2 linked regions of the Gloeocapsopsis sp. IPPAS B-1203 genome follow. The protein of the gene in region 1 binds, or shares a complex with, the protein of each later gene. Links are inferred from orthologs where the notes say so. Each region holds a gene or a part of one and is shown in the gene's direction. Other genes may lie near its edges. The genes, in order: secA and secY.

What was found.
Region 2: the proteins of secA (region 1) and secY are in contact, whole or in part, in a crystal structure (PDB 3DIN), measured with the Thermotoga maritima proteins. The link is inferred for Gloeocapsopsis sp. IPPAS B-1203 from one-to-one orthologs. Residues at the interface, in WP_004082002.1 of Thermotoga maritima: Glu261, Ala262, Arg263, Lys300, Ala301, Arg302, Thr303, Ile304, Ile305, Leu323, Tyr324, Asp325, Pro326, Val329, Ser330, Tyr333, Ile336, Lys340, Phe345, Val349, Glu363, Phe364, Tyr374, Ser375, Gly376, Gly377, Glu393, Ile395, Thr482, Ser483; in WP_004081795.1 of Thermotoga maritima: Glu108, Gly109, Glu110, Glu111, Ala236, Glu237, Arg238, Arg239, Ile240, Thr241, Ile242, Gln243, Tyr244, Ala245, Arg246, Arg247, Val248, Thr249, Gly250, Arg251, Arg252, Val253, Tyr254, Gly256, Ala257, Ser258, Thr259, Tyr260, Leu261, Pro262.

The regions. Positions count from the first base shown.
Region 1 is NZ_PEIG01000023.1:27,676-34,952, forward strand. Bases 1,472-4,824 are described here. They hold secA (preprotein translocase subunit SecA), read left to right. Parts: upstream 1,472-1,828; coding sequence 1,829-4,624; downstream 4,625-4,824. Other genes in these bases: CSQ79_RS25730 (hypothetical protein), read left to right, coding at 1,472-1,598; CSQ79_RS25740 (flippase), read left to right, coding at 4,808-4,824. Outside these bases: CSQ79_RS25720 (glycosyltransferase), read left to right, coding at 1-467; CSQ79_RS25725 (diheme cytochrome C), read left to right, coding at 563-1,129; more of CSQ79_RS25730, read left to right, coding at 1,221-1,471; more of CSQ79_RS25740, read left to right, coding at 4,825-6,139; CSQ79_RS25745 (aspartate/glutamate racemase family protein), read left to right, coding at 6,236-6,988; CSQ79_RS25750 (GNAT family N-acetyltransferase), read right to left, coding at 7,117-7,277. UniProt on the Escherichia coli protein: Required for protein export, interacts with the SecYEG preprotein conducting channel.
Region 2 is NZ_PEIG01000006.1:26,492-33,368, forward strand. Bases 3,925-6,877 are described here. They hold secY (preprotein translocase subunit SecY), read left to right. Parts: upstream 3,925-4,720; coding sequence 4,721-6,034; downstream 6,035-6,877. Other genes in these bases: rpsE (30S ribosomal protein S5), read left to right, coding at 3,925-4,148; rplO (50S ribosomal protein L15), read left to right, coding at 4,197-4,652; CSQ79_RS11930 (adenylate kinase), read left to right, coding at 6,034-6,591; infA (translation initiation factor IF-1), read left to right, coding at 6,813-6,877. Outside these bases: rplP (50S ribosomal protein L16), read left to right, coding at 1-371; rpmC (50S ribosomal protein L29), read left to right, coding at 375-602; rpsQ (30S ribosomal protein S17), read left to right, coding at 609-860; rplN (50S ribosomal protein L14), read left to right, coding at 879-1,247; rplX (50S ribosomal protein L24), read left to right, coding at 1,247-1,603; rplE (50S ribosomal protein L5), read left to right, coding at 1,649-2,194; rpsH (30S ribosomal protein S8), read left to right, coding at 2,214-2,615; rplF (50S ribosomal protein L6), read left to right, coding at 2,657-3,196; rplR (50S ribosomal protein L18), read left to right, coding at 3,196-3,558; more of rpsE, read left to right, coding at 3,621-3,924. UniProt on the Escherichia coli protein: The central subunit of the protein translocation channel SecYEG. Consists of two halves formed by TMs 1-5 and 6-10.

The DNA.
Region 1 (7,277 bases):
TCGGTGAAGGTGGGCAACGTCAAGAACTCGAACAACTTGCACAAAAATTAGGTATCAGCGATCGCTTAAAAATGCCAGGTTGGGTTGACAATCCGCGTAGCTACTTAGCTAATTTTGATATTTTTGTTTTACCATCACGGTCTGAGGGGTTTCCGCTGGCGATCGTTGAAGCAATGCTAGCGGCGTGTCCTGTGATTGCGACTCGTGTAGGAAGTGTGTCAGAAGCCGTTATCGATGGCGAGACTGGCATTTTGGTCGCTCAAGATGATGTTGATGGGCTGGCAAGCGCAATCTGTCACTTACGAGACAATCCAGAACTGCGCTGGCGCTTTGGGCAAAAAGGGCAAGAAATAGCAGCTAAAAGCTTTACTGCAGAAGTTATGGCGACTCAATATGAACGACTGTGGTATGAAGTGAGAACAACTGCTTCCCGATCTCGATTGATTGTACCGCGTCCTTGTGACTGAGTAAAAAGTGTGAATTATCAGCAACTCAGCGAATACTATTGAATTGTTCTATTGCTATATTCAGCAAAGCTCGAATGTGATGAGGGGGCGATCGGATGATGCAAAAACCATACTGGACTAGGAAGCGATCGCGCGCAGCGCAGCATCGGAGGCGATCGCAATTTTTTCTACTAGTCATTTTGCTGTGGAGTATCCTGATGGGTTGGGGGCTAGCGATCGCCACAGCCCAGCCTTCTCCTCAACAAGAGGCAGCTACAGAAGAAATTGGTACTGTAGATATCGTGCCGTCACGCTATCAATTAGGACAAGAACTTTATCTAGAAAATTGTGCGAGTTGCCATATTGCTTTACCTCCCGCAGTTATGCCAACTCAAACTTGGCAAAGGCTATTGCAAGATCAGCAGCACTACGGTGTCACACTTCCGCAACTAGTCGATCCACCACGTTTACTGATTTGGAACTATCTACGTAATTTCTCACGTCCTTTGCTTAAGGAAGAACCCACACCTTACCGTGTTGGAGAATCGCGTTATTTCAAAGCCTTGCATCCTAACATTAAACTACCCCGCCCCGTCGATGTCAGTAGCTGTGTGAGCTGCCATTCTGGTGCAACAGAATACAATTTTCGGCGTCTATCACCTGAGTGGGAAGCATCACAGTAAGTCTCAGGCAGAGGACAAGCAAGATGTCTACCCCACAATATAAATTGTTATTTTTTTACTTTGTGAAAATAAAAAATGAGGAGTGTGAGAGATGAGAATTAAAGAAATTTTAGCGACTTCAGCTTTGGTTGTGTTAGCCGCACCTACTCCAGTCAACGCGCAACTGATTCCTCAACCGTGGGTTTCTGTAGGTGGCAGGGAAGGTGATGTAACATTTTCTGTAGGGGCAAGAGTCTTTGATTTGGGTGTTGAATTAGGTAGAGGACCAGATAGTTCTTCTGGCGTAGATGTGCTCAAATTTTTTGGTTTACCTGTGATTTCTCCTTACGTTGGTATTGGTTTATATTCTGACGATCAAGGTATAGCTTTGTCGGGTGGTTTACAGGTAGACACAGCTAGTAACTTAGTTGTCGGTGTTGGCTATAACTCAGTTCGGGGAGTCAACGGTCAAGTAGGAATTCGATTTTAGTTGCAGGGCGATCCGCACCTTAATTGCCACCCTTCCTGAGAGCAAGATGATACGATGGATATAGTCTAAACTTAGAGCATCTAGCCAAGACAGACTAATAAGATGTTTGAGTTTTTAGCTGTAATTCACTTGTAGACGTGTATTCAATCAAAAATCAAGTGCTTGCAGTTTGCTAACTCCATCTTTATGCTCAAAAATCAGAATAATTTCTAAAGTTTCCTTTACCTGCCATGCTGAAAAACTTGCTGGGCGACCCTAACGCTCGTAAGCTCAAAAAATTCCAGCCTTACGTTACAGAAGTCAACCTCCTTGAGGAAGACATTCAAGCACTTTCCGATCAGCAACTTAGTAGCAAAACAGCAGAGTTTAAGCAGCGGTTGGATAAAGGCGAAACCTTGGACGATCTGCTGCCAGAAGCTTTTGCAGTAGTGCGAGAAGCGGGAAGACGAGTGCTAGGAATGCGTCACTTTGATGTACAAATTCTCGGTGGAACAATCCTACATCAAGGTCAGATCGCCGAAATGAAAACTGGAGAAGGCAAAACGTTGGTATCAACGCTTCCTGCTTACCTCAATGCCATTTCAGGAAAAGGCGTACATATTGTTACAGTTAACGACTACTTGGCACGCCGTGACGCTGAGTGGATGGGTCAAATTCATCGTTTCTTGGGGCTGAGTGTCGGCTTGATTCAAGCAGGAATGGGACCATCAGAACGCAAGAAAAACTATGATTGCGATATTACCTATGTCACAAACAGCGAGGTAGGCTTTGACTACTTGCGCGATAATATGGCTTCTTCCATTCAGGAAGTTGTACAACGTCCTTTTAACTACTGTGTGATTGACGAAGTTGATTCAATTCTCGTAGACGAAGCACGGACGCCTCTGATTATTTCTGGACAAGTTGAACGTCCAACAGAAAAATATTTGCAAGCCGCCCAAGTCGCTGCTGCGCTACAAAAAGAGGAACACTACGAAGTTGATGAAAAAGCTCACAACGTCATTTTAACGGATGAAGGTTTCGCAGCAGCAGAAGAAATGCTGCAAGTTAAAGATTTATACGATCCTAACGACCCTTGGGCACACTACATCTTTAACGCACTTAAGGCAAAAGAACTGTTCGTCAAAGACGTTAAATATATTGTCCGTAATGATGAAGTCATAATTGTGGATGAGTTCACAGGACGAGTTCTTCCAGGAAGGCGCTGGAGTGATGGACTACACCAAGCAATCGAAGCAAAAGAAAGAGTTGAAATTCAACCAGAAACACAAACTTTAGCAACAATTACTTATCAAAACTTGTTTTTGCTGTATCCCAAATTAGCAGGGATGACCGGAACAGCAAAAACAGAGGAAGCAGAGTTTGAAAGAATTTATAAGTTAGAAGTGACGATTATTCCGACAAATCGTCCTACCAGACGTCAAGACGTATCTGACGTGGTATATAAAACAGAACGAGGTAAGTGGCAGGCGATCGCCGAAGAATGTACCGAAATGCACGAACAAGGTCGCCCTGTTTTAGTAGGAACCACAAGTGTCGAAAAATCGGAATATCTCAGTGCCTTATTAAGTCAACGTAACGTACCGCACAACTTACTCAATGCCCGACCGGAGAACGTCGAACGCGAGTCGGAAATTGTAGCCCAAGCTGGTCGTAAAGGCGCTGTCACAATTGCAACAAACATGGCGGGTCGCGGAACCGATATTATTCTCGGTGGTAATGCGGATTACATGGCACGACTTAAGCTGCGCGAATACTTTATGCCTCGGATTGTGCAACCCGAAGATGAAGATATTTTTGCAGTAGAAAGAGCATCAGGTTTACCCGCATCAAGTAGTGGTAGCGGTCAAGGTTTTGTTCCTGGCAAGAAAGTCAAAACATGGAAAGCCTCACCGCAGATTTTCCCAACTCAGCTATCGCGGGAATTGGAGCAACAACTGAAAACAGCAGTAGAATTTGCTGTAAGAGAGTATGGCGAGCGCAGTTTACCTGAACTCGCGGCTGAAGATAAAGTCGCAGTTGCAGCAGAAAAAGCGCCGACTGACGATCCTGTGATTCAAAAGCTGCGAGAAGTTTATAATGCTCTGTTACGCGAATACGAGCAATTTACATCCCGCGAACATGATGAGGTTGTGCAACTTGGTGGCTTGCATGTCATTGGAACGGAACGTCACGAGTCACGCCGTATTGATAACCAATTGCGGGGACGCGCCGGAAGACAAGGCGACCCTGGTTCGACGCGCTTTTTCTTGAGTTTGGAAGATAACTTACTGCGGATTTTTGGCGGCGATCGCGTTGCGGGCTTGATGAGTGCCTTTAAGGTTGAAGAAGATATGCCCATTGAGTCTAAGATGCTGACTCGCAGTTTAGAAGGCGCGCAAAAGAAAGTCGAAACGTACTACTACGACATCCGTAAGCAGGTGTTTGAGTACGACGAGGTGATGAATAACCAGCGTCGAGCAATTTATGCTGAACGTCGCCGCGTTCTTGAAGGTTTGGACTTGAAAGAGTTGGTGATTAAGTACGCCGAAAAAACGATGGATGAAATTGTGGATTATTATATTAATCCCGATTTGCCATCAGAAGAGTGGGATCTGACAAATTTGGTGAGCAAGGTCAAAGAATTTGTTTATCTTCTGGCTGATTTAGAACCGAATCAGATGGAAGATCTTTCGGTAAGTGAAATTAAAACTTTCCTTCACGAGCAAGTACGAATTGCGTATGATGTTAAGGAAGCACAGGTCGATCAAATTCAACCAGGATTAATGCGTCAAGCTGAGCGATTCTTTATTTTGCAGCAGATTGATACTTTGTGGCGCGAACATTTACAACAAATGGATGCGTTGCGCGAATCGGTAGGATTGCGCGGTTATGGACAAAAAGATCCATTAATTGAGTACAAGAGCGAAGGATATGAGTTGTTTTTGGATATGATGACTAATATTCGCCGAAATGTGGTATACTCCTTGTTCCAATTCCAGCCGCAAGTTCAACCAGCGATGCAAGCGCCATCAGGAATGGTTTGATTGTATCAATGTGTTAGGTGTTCTCAAACCTTTAAATATTGTGAGTCCTTAACAGGCATATTTTTTAGCAGCCCACTAACGTGGGTTTTCTTGTTACGGCATAGGCAGGCTAGAAGCCTACCCTACAAAAAAAACATCAAATCACTGTGGGATGGGCATCTTGTGTTCACTTTTATCTGAGAAATGCCTAAATTGCGTCTTAAATTGTGGATAAAACGTCAGCCTGACTTGCTGATAACGCTAGTACGCGGTGCGGGAGTAGCACTCAGTGTGCAAATTATTAGTATTGGCACAATCTATGCATCCCAAATTTTGCTGGCTCGTTGGATGGGAGTTACTGAGTATGGCATTTATGATTTTGCGATCGCACTGAGTCTTTCTCTGGCGTTTATCGCAGGGTTAGGCTTACCAACTGCTGTTTTACGATTTATTCCTGAATACCGTGTTAAGCAAGATTGGGCACATTTGCGGGGAATTATTCGCGGGAGTTGGCAACAAACTTTGATTGCTAGCTTAATTACAGTAGCATTTAGCACAGCTGTTTTATTGTGGTTAGCGCTGTATCAAAGATTAGATTATTCGCAAACACTCCTGATCGGTATTTGGATTGTGCCTTTGATCGCATTGGCAAATCTTCTGCAACAAATTATTAGAGCCTTCCAGCAAATGACGCTTGCTTATGCTCCATATCTAATTATTTATCCCTTAGTTTTAATTGGCATTGCGTTCGTTTGGCAATTACACCAAAGTTTGAACAGCACAGTCGTCATTAGCTTGTCAATACTGTCAATGTTGATAGTTTTAACTCTTCAGGCGTTGCTTTTTCAGCAAAAGTTAAATACCGAAGTTGAGCAAGCTAAGCCAGTTTATGCGATGAGTCAGTGGTGGAGAGTTGCACTACCATTGATGTTATTTGATGGCTCATCTGTTATTCTGAGTCAAACTGATACATTGATGCTCGGAGTGATGCTTGGAGCCAAAGCGGTTGGTGTTTATGGTGCTGCGCTGAAAACATCGCTTTGGGTTAACTTTATCCTCAAAGCCGTAAATGCAATTTCTGCTCCGATGATCGCTGCACTATATGCTCAAGGCGATCGCCAAGGATTGCAACAATTAATTTCTACAATTGCTCGATGGATGTTTTATCCGGCGTTAGTTATTGGTATAGGTCTAATTATTTTTGCTACGCCTATGCTGCAATTATTTGGATCAGAATTCACGGTCGCTAAAGAATCTTTGATCATTCTCATTTTAGGGCAACTTATTAACGTTGGGACAGGCTCAGTAGGATATTTATTGATGATGACAGGACATCAAACTCAGGCAGCATTGGTAATGGGAGCAACTGCTATTGTCAACGTCGTTTTAAATTTAATTGGCATCCACTGGTTAGGAATTGTCGGTGCTGCACTAGCCACTGCATTTTCAATGATGTTGTGGAATTTTTGGCTTCATACTCTAGTCGTGAAACATCTGAACGTTCGCCCCTCAATTCTGGCAGCTTTTCAAACGTAACGGTTAGAGTCCTGAATATCAGATTTCTTGCATTAATCACTCGTATTTAGAACTTGTCATTTTTAGTTCTCAAGGCATTCAGGCAAAAAAACATCAATGAAAATTAAAGTCATCAACCCTAATACCACTGCAAGCATGACACAAAAGATTGCTGAGAGTGCGATCGCCTCAGCAAGTTCTGAAACTGAGATTATTGCGTGTAACCCGCAGATGGGACCTGTATCAATTGAAGGACACTATGATGAAGCACTGAGTGTTATTGGCATTCTTGAAGAAATCAAAAAAGGAGAAGCTGCAGGTATTGATGGTTATGTGATTGCTTGCTTTGGCGATCCTGGGTTACTCGCTGCGCGGGAATTAGCAAAAGGTCCGGTGGTGGGAATTGCAGAAGCTGCCATGCACGCTGCCAGTTTGATTTCTACTGGATTTTCGATTGTGACAACGTTAAGTCGAACGCGGATCATTGCTCAACATTTAGTTGCAAACTATGGTATGACGCACTTTTGCCGTCGAATTCGGGCGATAGATTTGCCTGTACTCGAACTTGAAGATGAAAATTCTCATGCAAGAAAAACGATTTTTGATGAATGTCGTCAAGCTTTAGTAGAAGATGGTGCAGGAGCGATCGTTTTAGGCTGTGGCGGTATGGCTGACTTATCAGCGCAACTCAGTCAAGAATTAGGAGTTCCTGTCATTGATGGAGTCAGTGTTGCAGTTAAATTTGTGGAAGCTTTGGTAAGTTTGGGCTTAAATACGAGTAAGAAAGGCGATTTAGCTTATCCCATTGCTAAGCCATATACGGGAATGCTTCAGGGTTTTGCTTTTATGAACCAAATGCCCTCCGACTGAAGTCGGGGCTATCAAAACGAAGTGTGCGGAGGCATACTAAGATATAGAACTTGTATGAGTTAGTCCACGGAGGTGGACTTTGTTTGTTTAGCTGCGAATTCTATTTGCACTCGCATTTATGCAGGCAGTTAATGTAAATTATGATTCTCTAAATCAAAGCACATTTCATTACTTTGAGTAAAGCCTAAGCTAGAGTACACAGGTTTACCTAATGGAGAAGCATGAAGAACTGCTCTTGTACAGTCGAGAGATTTGAGATATTCGAGTGATTTTAGTGTGAGTTGTTTTG
Region 2 (6,877 bases), on another replicon or contig:
TGGAAGGAATCGCCACTAGAGGTAATAATCTCAATTTTGGTGATTTTGGTCTCCAAGCTTTAGAACCCGCTTGGATCACTTCACGTCAAATCGAAGCTTCACGTCGGGCAATGACTCGCTATATTCGTCGTGGTGGCAAAATTTGGATTCGCATATTTCCTGATAAACCTGTAACGATGCGCCCAGCAGAAACGCGGATGGGTTCAGGTAAAGGTTCTCCTGAATATTGGGTGGCAGTTGTTAAGCCAGGACGAATTTTGTTTGAAATTGCCGGCGTTCCCGAAGAAACAGCACGGGAAGCAATGCGTTTAGCAATGTATAAGCTACCAATTAAAACAAAGTTTGTTGTGCGTTCAGAGGATGAGGTTTAGAGTATGCCACTTCCGAAAATTTCCGAAGCAAGAAATTTAAGTGATGAAGAAATAGTTGCCCAAATCACTGCCTTGAAGAAGCAACTATTTCAACTGCGCCTCCAAAAAGCCACGCGACAGTTGGAAAAACCACATCAGTTTAAGCACGCTAGACATCAACTAGCACAATTACTCACTGTGGAACACGAAAGAAAAGCAGCAGCACAATCTCAGTCTGGTGCAAAAGAATAGGTAACTATGGCAATTAAAGAACGAGTTGGCGTTGTAGTCAGCGACAAAATGGCAAAAACGGTGGTCGTCGCCGTTGAAAACCGCGCTTCTCATCCCAAATATGGAAAAATCGTCGTCCAAACGCGGCGCTATAAAGCTCACGACGAAGCAAATGAATGTAAAGAAGGCGATCGCGTCCGCATTCAAGAAAGTAGACCTCTCAGCCGCACAAAACGCTGGGTGGTTAAAGAAATCCTTAGTAGTGCCACTACTAGCTAGACAATCGGGAGATTAGCTGTGATTCAACCCCAGTCTTACCTTAATGTTGCTGATAACAGCGGTGCGCGAAAATTGATGTGCATTCGTGTTATGGGTGCAGGTAATCGCCGTTATGGCGGTGTCGGCGATGTAATTATCGCTGTAGTCAAAGATGCCATTCCGAATATGGCAGTGAAAAAATCAGATGTTGTGCGTGCAGTGATTGTCCGGACGCGTAAAGGATTGCGTCGCGATAGTGGCATGAGTATTCGTTTTGATGACAATGCAGCAGTCATTATCAATGCCGATGGTAATCCTCGCGGTACTCGTGTTTTTGGACCAGTTGCCCGCGAACTGCGCGACAAAAACTATACGAAAATTGTTTCCCTGGCTCCGGAGGTGCTGTAATGGCTGCACAGAAGAATGGATCTACACCGATTCGCTACAAAATGCACGTCAAAACCGGAGATACCGTACAAGTGATCTCAGGTAGCGACAAGGGCAAAGTCGGTGAAGTCCTCAAGACATTTCCTAAATTAAGCAAAGTGATCGTTCAAGGCGTGAATGTCAAAACCAAGCACGTCAAACCCACACAAGAGGGCGAATCCGGTCGCATTGTAACTTCAGAAGCACCGATTCATAGCTCTAATGTCATGCTCTACTCGACAAAGCAAAACGTTGCTAGTCGCGTTTGCTACACCTTTAACGAGCAAGGACGTAAAGTCCGCATGCTCAAAAAAACTGGTGAAATCCTTGATAAATAGCTTAATTTTCCTGACCAAGACCAGGAAGTAGTAGAAGTAAAAACTATGACAGCACGACTCAAAAGCTTATACCAAGAACAGATAGTCCCGCAGTTGATGGAGCAGTTTCAGTATATAAATATCCATCAAGTGCCAAAGTTGACAAAAGTAACAGTAAATCGAGGTTTGGGCGAAGCCGCACAAAACGCGAAAGCGCTTGAATCGTCCATTAACGAGATTGCCACAATTACAGGTCAAAAACCCGTTGTTACGCGTGCCAAAAAAGCGATCGCTGGCTTTAAAATTCGCCAAGGTATGCCAGTTGGCTTGATGGTGACATTGCGTGGCGAACGGATGTATGCCTTTGTAGACAGACTTGTTAACTTGGCATTACCTCGTATTCGTGACTTTCGCGGTATCAGCCCTAAAAGCTTTGACGGACGCGGTAACTATACCCTTGGTGTTCGCGAACAACTGATTTTCCCAGAAGTTGATTACGACAGCATCGATCAAATTCGGGGTATGGATATTTCCATTATCACTACAGCAAAAAACGATGAAGAAGGTCGCGCATTGCTCAAAGCAATGGGAATGCCTTTTCGGGATCAATAACGTTTATTAAGAGGAAACGATGGCGGCTAACGACACAATTGCAGATATGCTGACGCGCATCCGCAATGCAAATATGGCGCGGCATCAGACAACACAGATACCAGCCACAAAAATGACCCGCAGCATTGCTCAAGTATTAAGGGAAGAAGGCTTCATTGCCGATTTTGAAGAGACAGGCGAAGGCGTTAAACGCAATTTAGTCATCTCACTCAAATATAAAGGCAGAAATCGCCAACCTTTGATCACTGCCTTGAAGCGAATTAGTAAACCAGGTTTACGAGTTTACTCTAACCGCAAAGAGCTACCACGGGTACTCGGAGGCATCGGGATTGCGATTATTTCTACTTCTAGCGGCATCATGACCGACCGAGAAGCCCGACGTCAAGGCTTGGGTGGTGAAGTGCTTTGCTATGTTTGGTAAGACAGCTAGCTATTAGCTGGTTGATTAGGAGTTAATAAGTCATGTCTCGAATTGGTAAGCGCCCAATTACGATTCCCGCCAAAGTCCAAGTGACTATTGACGGGTCACAAGTTAAAGTCAAAGGTCCGAAAGGCGAACTCTCGCGCATGCTGCCAGCCGCAGTAACAATCGCCCAAGAGGGTGAAACATTACTAGTTAAACGAGTTGATGACTCGCGAACAGCCCGTCAGATGCATGGTTTGGCTCGCACCTTGGTTGCCAATATGATTGATGGAGTCTCGCAAGGATTTCAACGTAGGTTAGAAATTCAAGGAGTTGGCTATCGTGCTGCAGTTCAAGGTCGCAACCTCACACTTAACGTAGGATACAGCCATCCAGTTCAAATCGAGCCTCCTGAAGGAATTCAATTGGCAGTAGAAAATAATACCAACGTTATTGTTAGTGGTTTTGATAAAGAACTAGTAGGCAATACGGCGGCAAAAATTCGCGATGTTCGCCCTCCAGAACCTTACAAAGGAAAAGGCATTCGCTATTCTGGTGAATTTGTCAGACGCAAAGCTGGTAAGGCAGGTAAGAAGTAATGAAGTTAGATCGCAGAGAATCTAAAAAGATTCGCCATCGTCGCATTCGTGGGAAAGTGAATGGTTCCTCAGAACGCCCTCGTTTAGCAGTGTTTCGTTCCCATCAGCATATCTATGCTCAAGTAATTGACGATACACAACACCATACAATTGTTTCGGCTTCAACGCTCGATCCAGATTTAAAACCATCCCTGAAATCTGGTGCTACTTGTGAGGCATCTACAGAGGTCGGTAAATTAATTGCGCAGCGATCGCTAGAAAAAGGTATATCAAAAGTCGTGTTTGATCGTGGTGGTAATCTCTATCACGGTCGCGTTAAAGCCTTAGCTGAAGCCGCACGCGAAGCGGGATTAGATTTTTAATTGTGCTGGTGGCTAACCAATCATTAGCAACAAGCATGAAATTACTAGAAAGGATACAAACTATGGCAACTGGTGGTCGTCGTAAAAGTAACCGCGCAAAAGAAAAAGAAACAAATTGGCAAGAGCGAGTTATTCAAATTCGCCGCGTTAGTAAAGTTGTAAAAGGTGGTAAAAAACTCAGCTTTCGTGCAGTTGTTGCCGTTGGTAACGAACGCGGTCAAGTCGGAATCGGCGTTGGTAAAGCTGGAGATGTCATTGGTGCTGTCAAAAAAGGTGTTGCTGATGGAAAAAAACACCTGATTGATGTTCCACTTACAAACTCTAACTCAATTCCACATCCGACCAATGGTAGCGGTGGTGGGGCAAAAGTAATGATGCGCCCTGCAGCACCAGGAACAGGCGTAATTGCTGGTGGAGCCGTTCGTACTGTATTAGAACTTGCTGGCGTGCGCAATATTCTAGCAAAGCAACTAGGTTCTAATAATCCACTTAATAATGCTAGAGCCGCCGTTGACGCGCTATCGACTTTACGGACTTTTTCAGAAGTCGCAGAAGAGCGTGGCGTTCCAATCGAGAATCTCTACGCCTAAACTCACAAGTTAAATAATTTTGTCCAACTCAGAACTAGCATCAAGTCAATGAGACTAACTGATCCTAAGCCTCAAGCAGGCTCAAAAAAACGCCGTCGTCGTGTTGGTCGTGGTATTTCTGCTGGTCAAGGAGCAAGTGCAGGTCTAGGTATGCGCGGGCAAAAAGCTCGTTCGGGTAGCAGCACCAGACCAGGCTTTGAAGGCGGTCAACAACCTTTATATCGCCGCATTCCGAAGCTAAAAGGCTTTCCGATCGTTAATCGTAAGCAGTACACTACGATCAATGTATATAAGCTGGCATCACTTCCTGCCAACACAGAGGTAAATCTAGCTTCATTACGCGAAGCTGGAATCATTACTGCTGTAAAAGGACCACTAAAAATTTTGGGTGATGGGGAATTAAATGTTCCTTTACAAGTTCAAGCAGCAGCTTTCACAAAGCAAGCACGGGAAAAAATTACCGCAGCTGGTGGAAATTGCGAACTCGAATCGTCCAAAGTATAAGTATCCTGTTTTTTGGTAGACGAGTACCTTAAACAGCGCCAGCTAGATGATAAAAAAGGTACCTCTTTATGATCAGTAGAGACAAAGCCCCGACGGCGCAAGAAACTTTTATGCAGATGGCACAAGCAGCTGGTTTACGAAGGCGGCTGCTTGTCACTGTTGGTATTTTAATGTTGGCTCGCCTTGGCGTTTTCTTGCCTGTTCCAGGAATTAATCGCGATTTATTTGCTCAAGCAAGTCAAACTGGCAATAATGCTTTATTCGGTTTCTTAGATATCTTCTCTGGAGGCGGACTTTCTACCTTAGGAGTTTTTGCTCTAGGAATTTTACCGTATATTAATGCTTCCATTATCATCCAATTGTTGACTGCTGCTATTCCAGCTTTAGAAAATCTTCAGAAAAATGAAGGTGAGGCTGGACGAAGAAAGATCTCACAAATTACGCGTTATGTGTCTTTAGGTTGGGCAATTCTCCAAAGTATCTTTATTGCTGCTTTTTGGTTGCAACCTTATGCTTTTAACCCAGGACCTGTCTTTGTCGCCGAAACGGCGATCGCACTAGTAGCAGGTTCTATGTTTATCATGTGGGCGTCTGAATTAATTACCGAACGAGGTGTTGGTAACGGAGCATCTCTTTTGATTTTTGTCAATATTGTTGCTTCCTTGCCAAGAGCCTTAGGAGACACGATCGCATTTGCTCAAACTGGCAGTCGAGAAGCAGTAGGAGGCGTTGTTGTCCTGCTATTAGTCTTTCTCGTCATGATTGTTGGTATTGTCTTTGTGCAAGAAGGAACCCGTAGAATTCCGATTATTTCTGCACGCAGACAAGTTGGTCGGCGCTTTTTTCAAGAACAGCGTAGCTACCTACCTTTACGACTGAATCAAGGCGGCGTTATGCCGATCATTTTTGCTTCGGCTGTTTTAATATTGCCAGCGTCTTTAGCAAGTTTCACGCGCAATGAATTCCTTTTAAGAATTGCTAATTATCTCAGTCCAAATGGTCCTACGCCTTGGGTCTACGCTCTAGCTTATCTTGTTTTAATTCTCTTTTTCAGTTACTTCTACGCTACTTTGATTGTTAATCCAGTAGATTTAGCACAAAACTTAAAGAAAATGGGAGCTACCATTCCTGGAATTCGCCCAGGTCGAGCGACAAGTGAGTATGTAGAACGAGTCTTGAATCGATTAACTTTTTTGGGAGCAATCTTTTTAGGTCTAGTAGCAATTGTGCCAACGGCTGTCGAAAGTGCGACTCAAGTCCGAACATTTCAAGGATTAGGTGCAACGTCTTTACTGATTTTGGTTGGTGTTGCTATTGACACAGCAAAACAAATTCAAACATACGTCATTTCACAACGTTATGAAGGAATGGTGAAACAATAGTGACGCGATTGATTTTCCTGGGAGCGCCAGGTGCTGGTAAAGGGACTCAAGCTGAAACTTTGGCTCACCACAGGAATATTCCTCATATATCAACTGGTGATATTTTGCGCCAAGCCATGCAAAAGCAAACGCCCTTGGGTGTTAAAGCGCAAGACTATGTTTCGCGTGGTGAATTAGTTCCCGACCAACTGGTTAATGACTTAGTCAAGGAACGCCTTGATGAACCGGATACTGAGCAAGGATGGATTCTTGATGGATTCCCGCGCAAAGTTAGTCAAGCAAGCTTCTTGGATAAACTGCTACAAGAAAAGCATAACCATCAAGTTGTGCGAGTTGTTAACTTGGAAGTACCTGATGATATTTTAATGGCACGATTATTAGCACGCGGTCGTGCAGATGATAACGAGGAAGTTATTCGGCGGCGTTTAGAAGTTTACCGCGAACAAACTGCACCTCTGATCGATTTTTACCGCGATCGCCAACAACTTATTTCTGTAAACGGCGATCAATCTTTGGATGAAGTCACTGCTGAACTACTCGACGTGATTGATTCTTGAGAAGCATGTTGAATTTAGAAGCATCGGTAGTAATACAGTTAACTTCAAATTACAGCTTACTGCCAGCTTCTAGTTTTACATCTCAAATCCCAAGTCAATCTTTAATAAGATATATTAATAGTAATTTGGGATGTTTTAAGGTTTGTCATCGCTCAAAACAACGATGATGCTATTAGCTGCTTTGGATGACAAACAGCTTATTGAGTTGAGGAAAATTCAAATTGTCTAAACAAGATTTAATTGAGATGGAAGGCACGGTAACTGAATCCTTGCCTAATGCAATGTT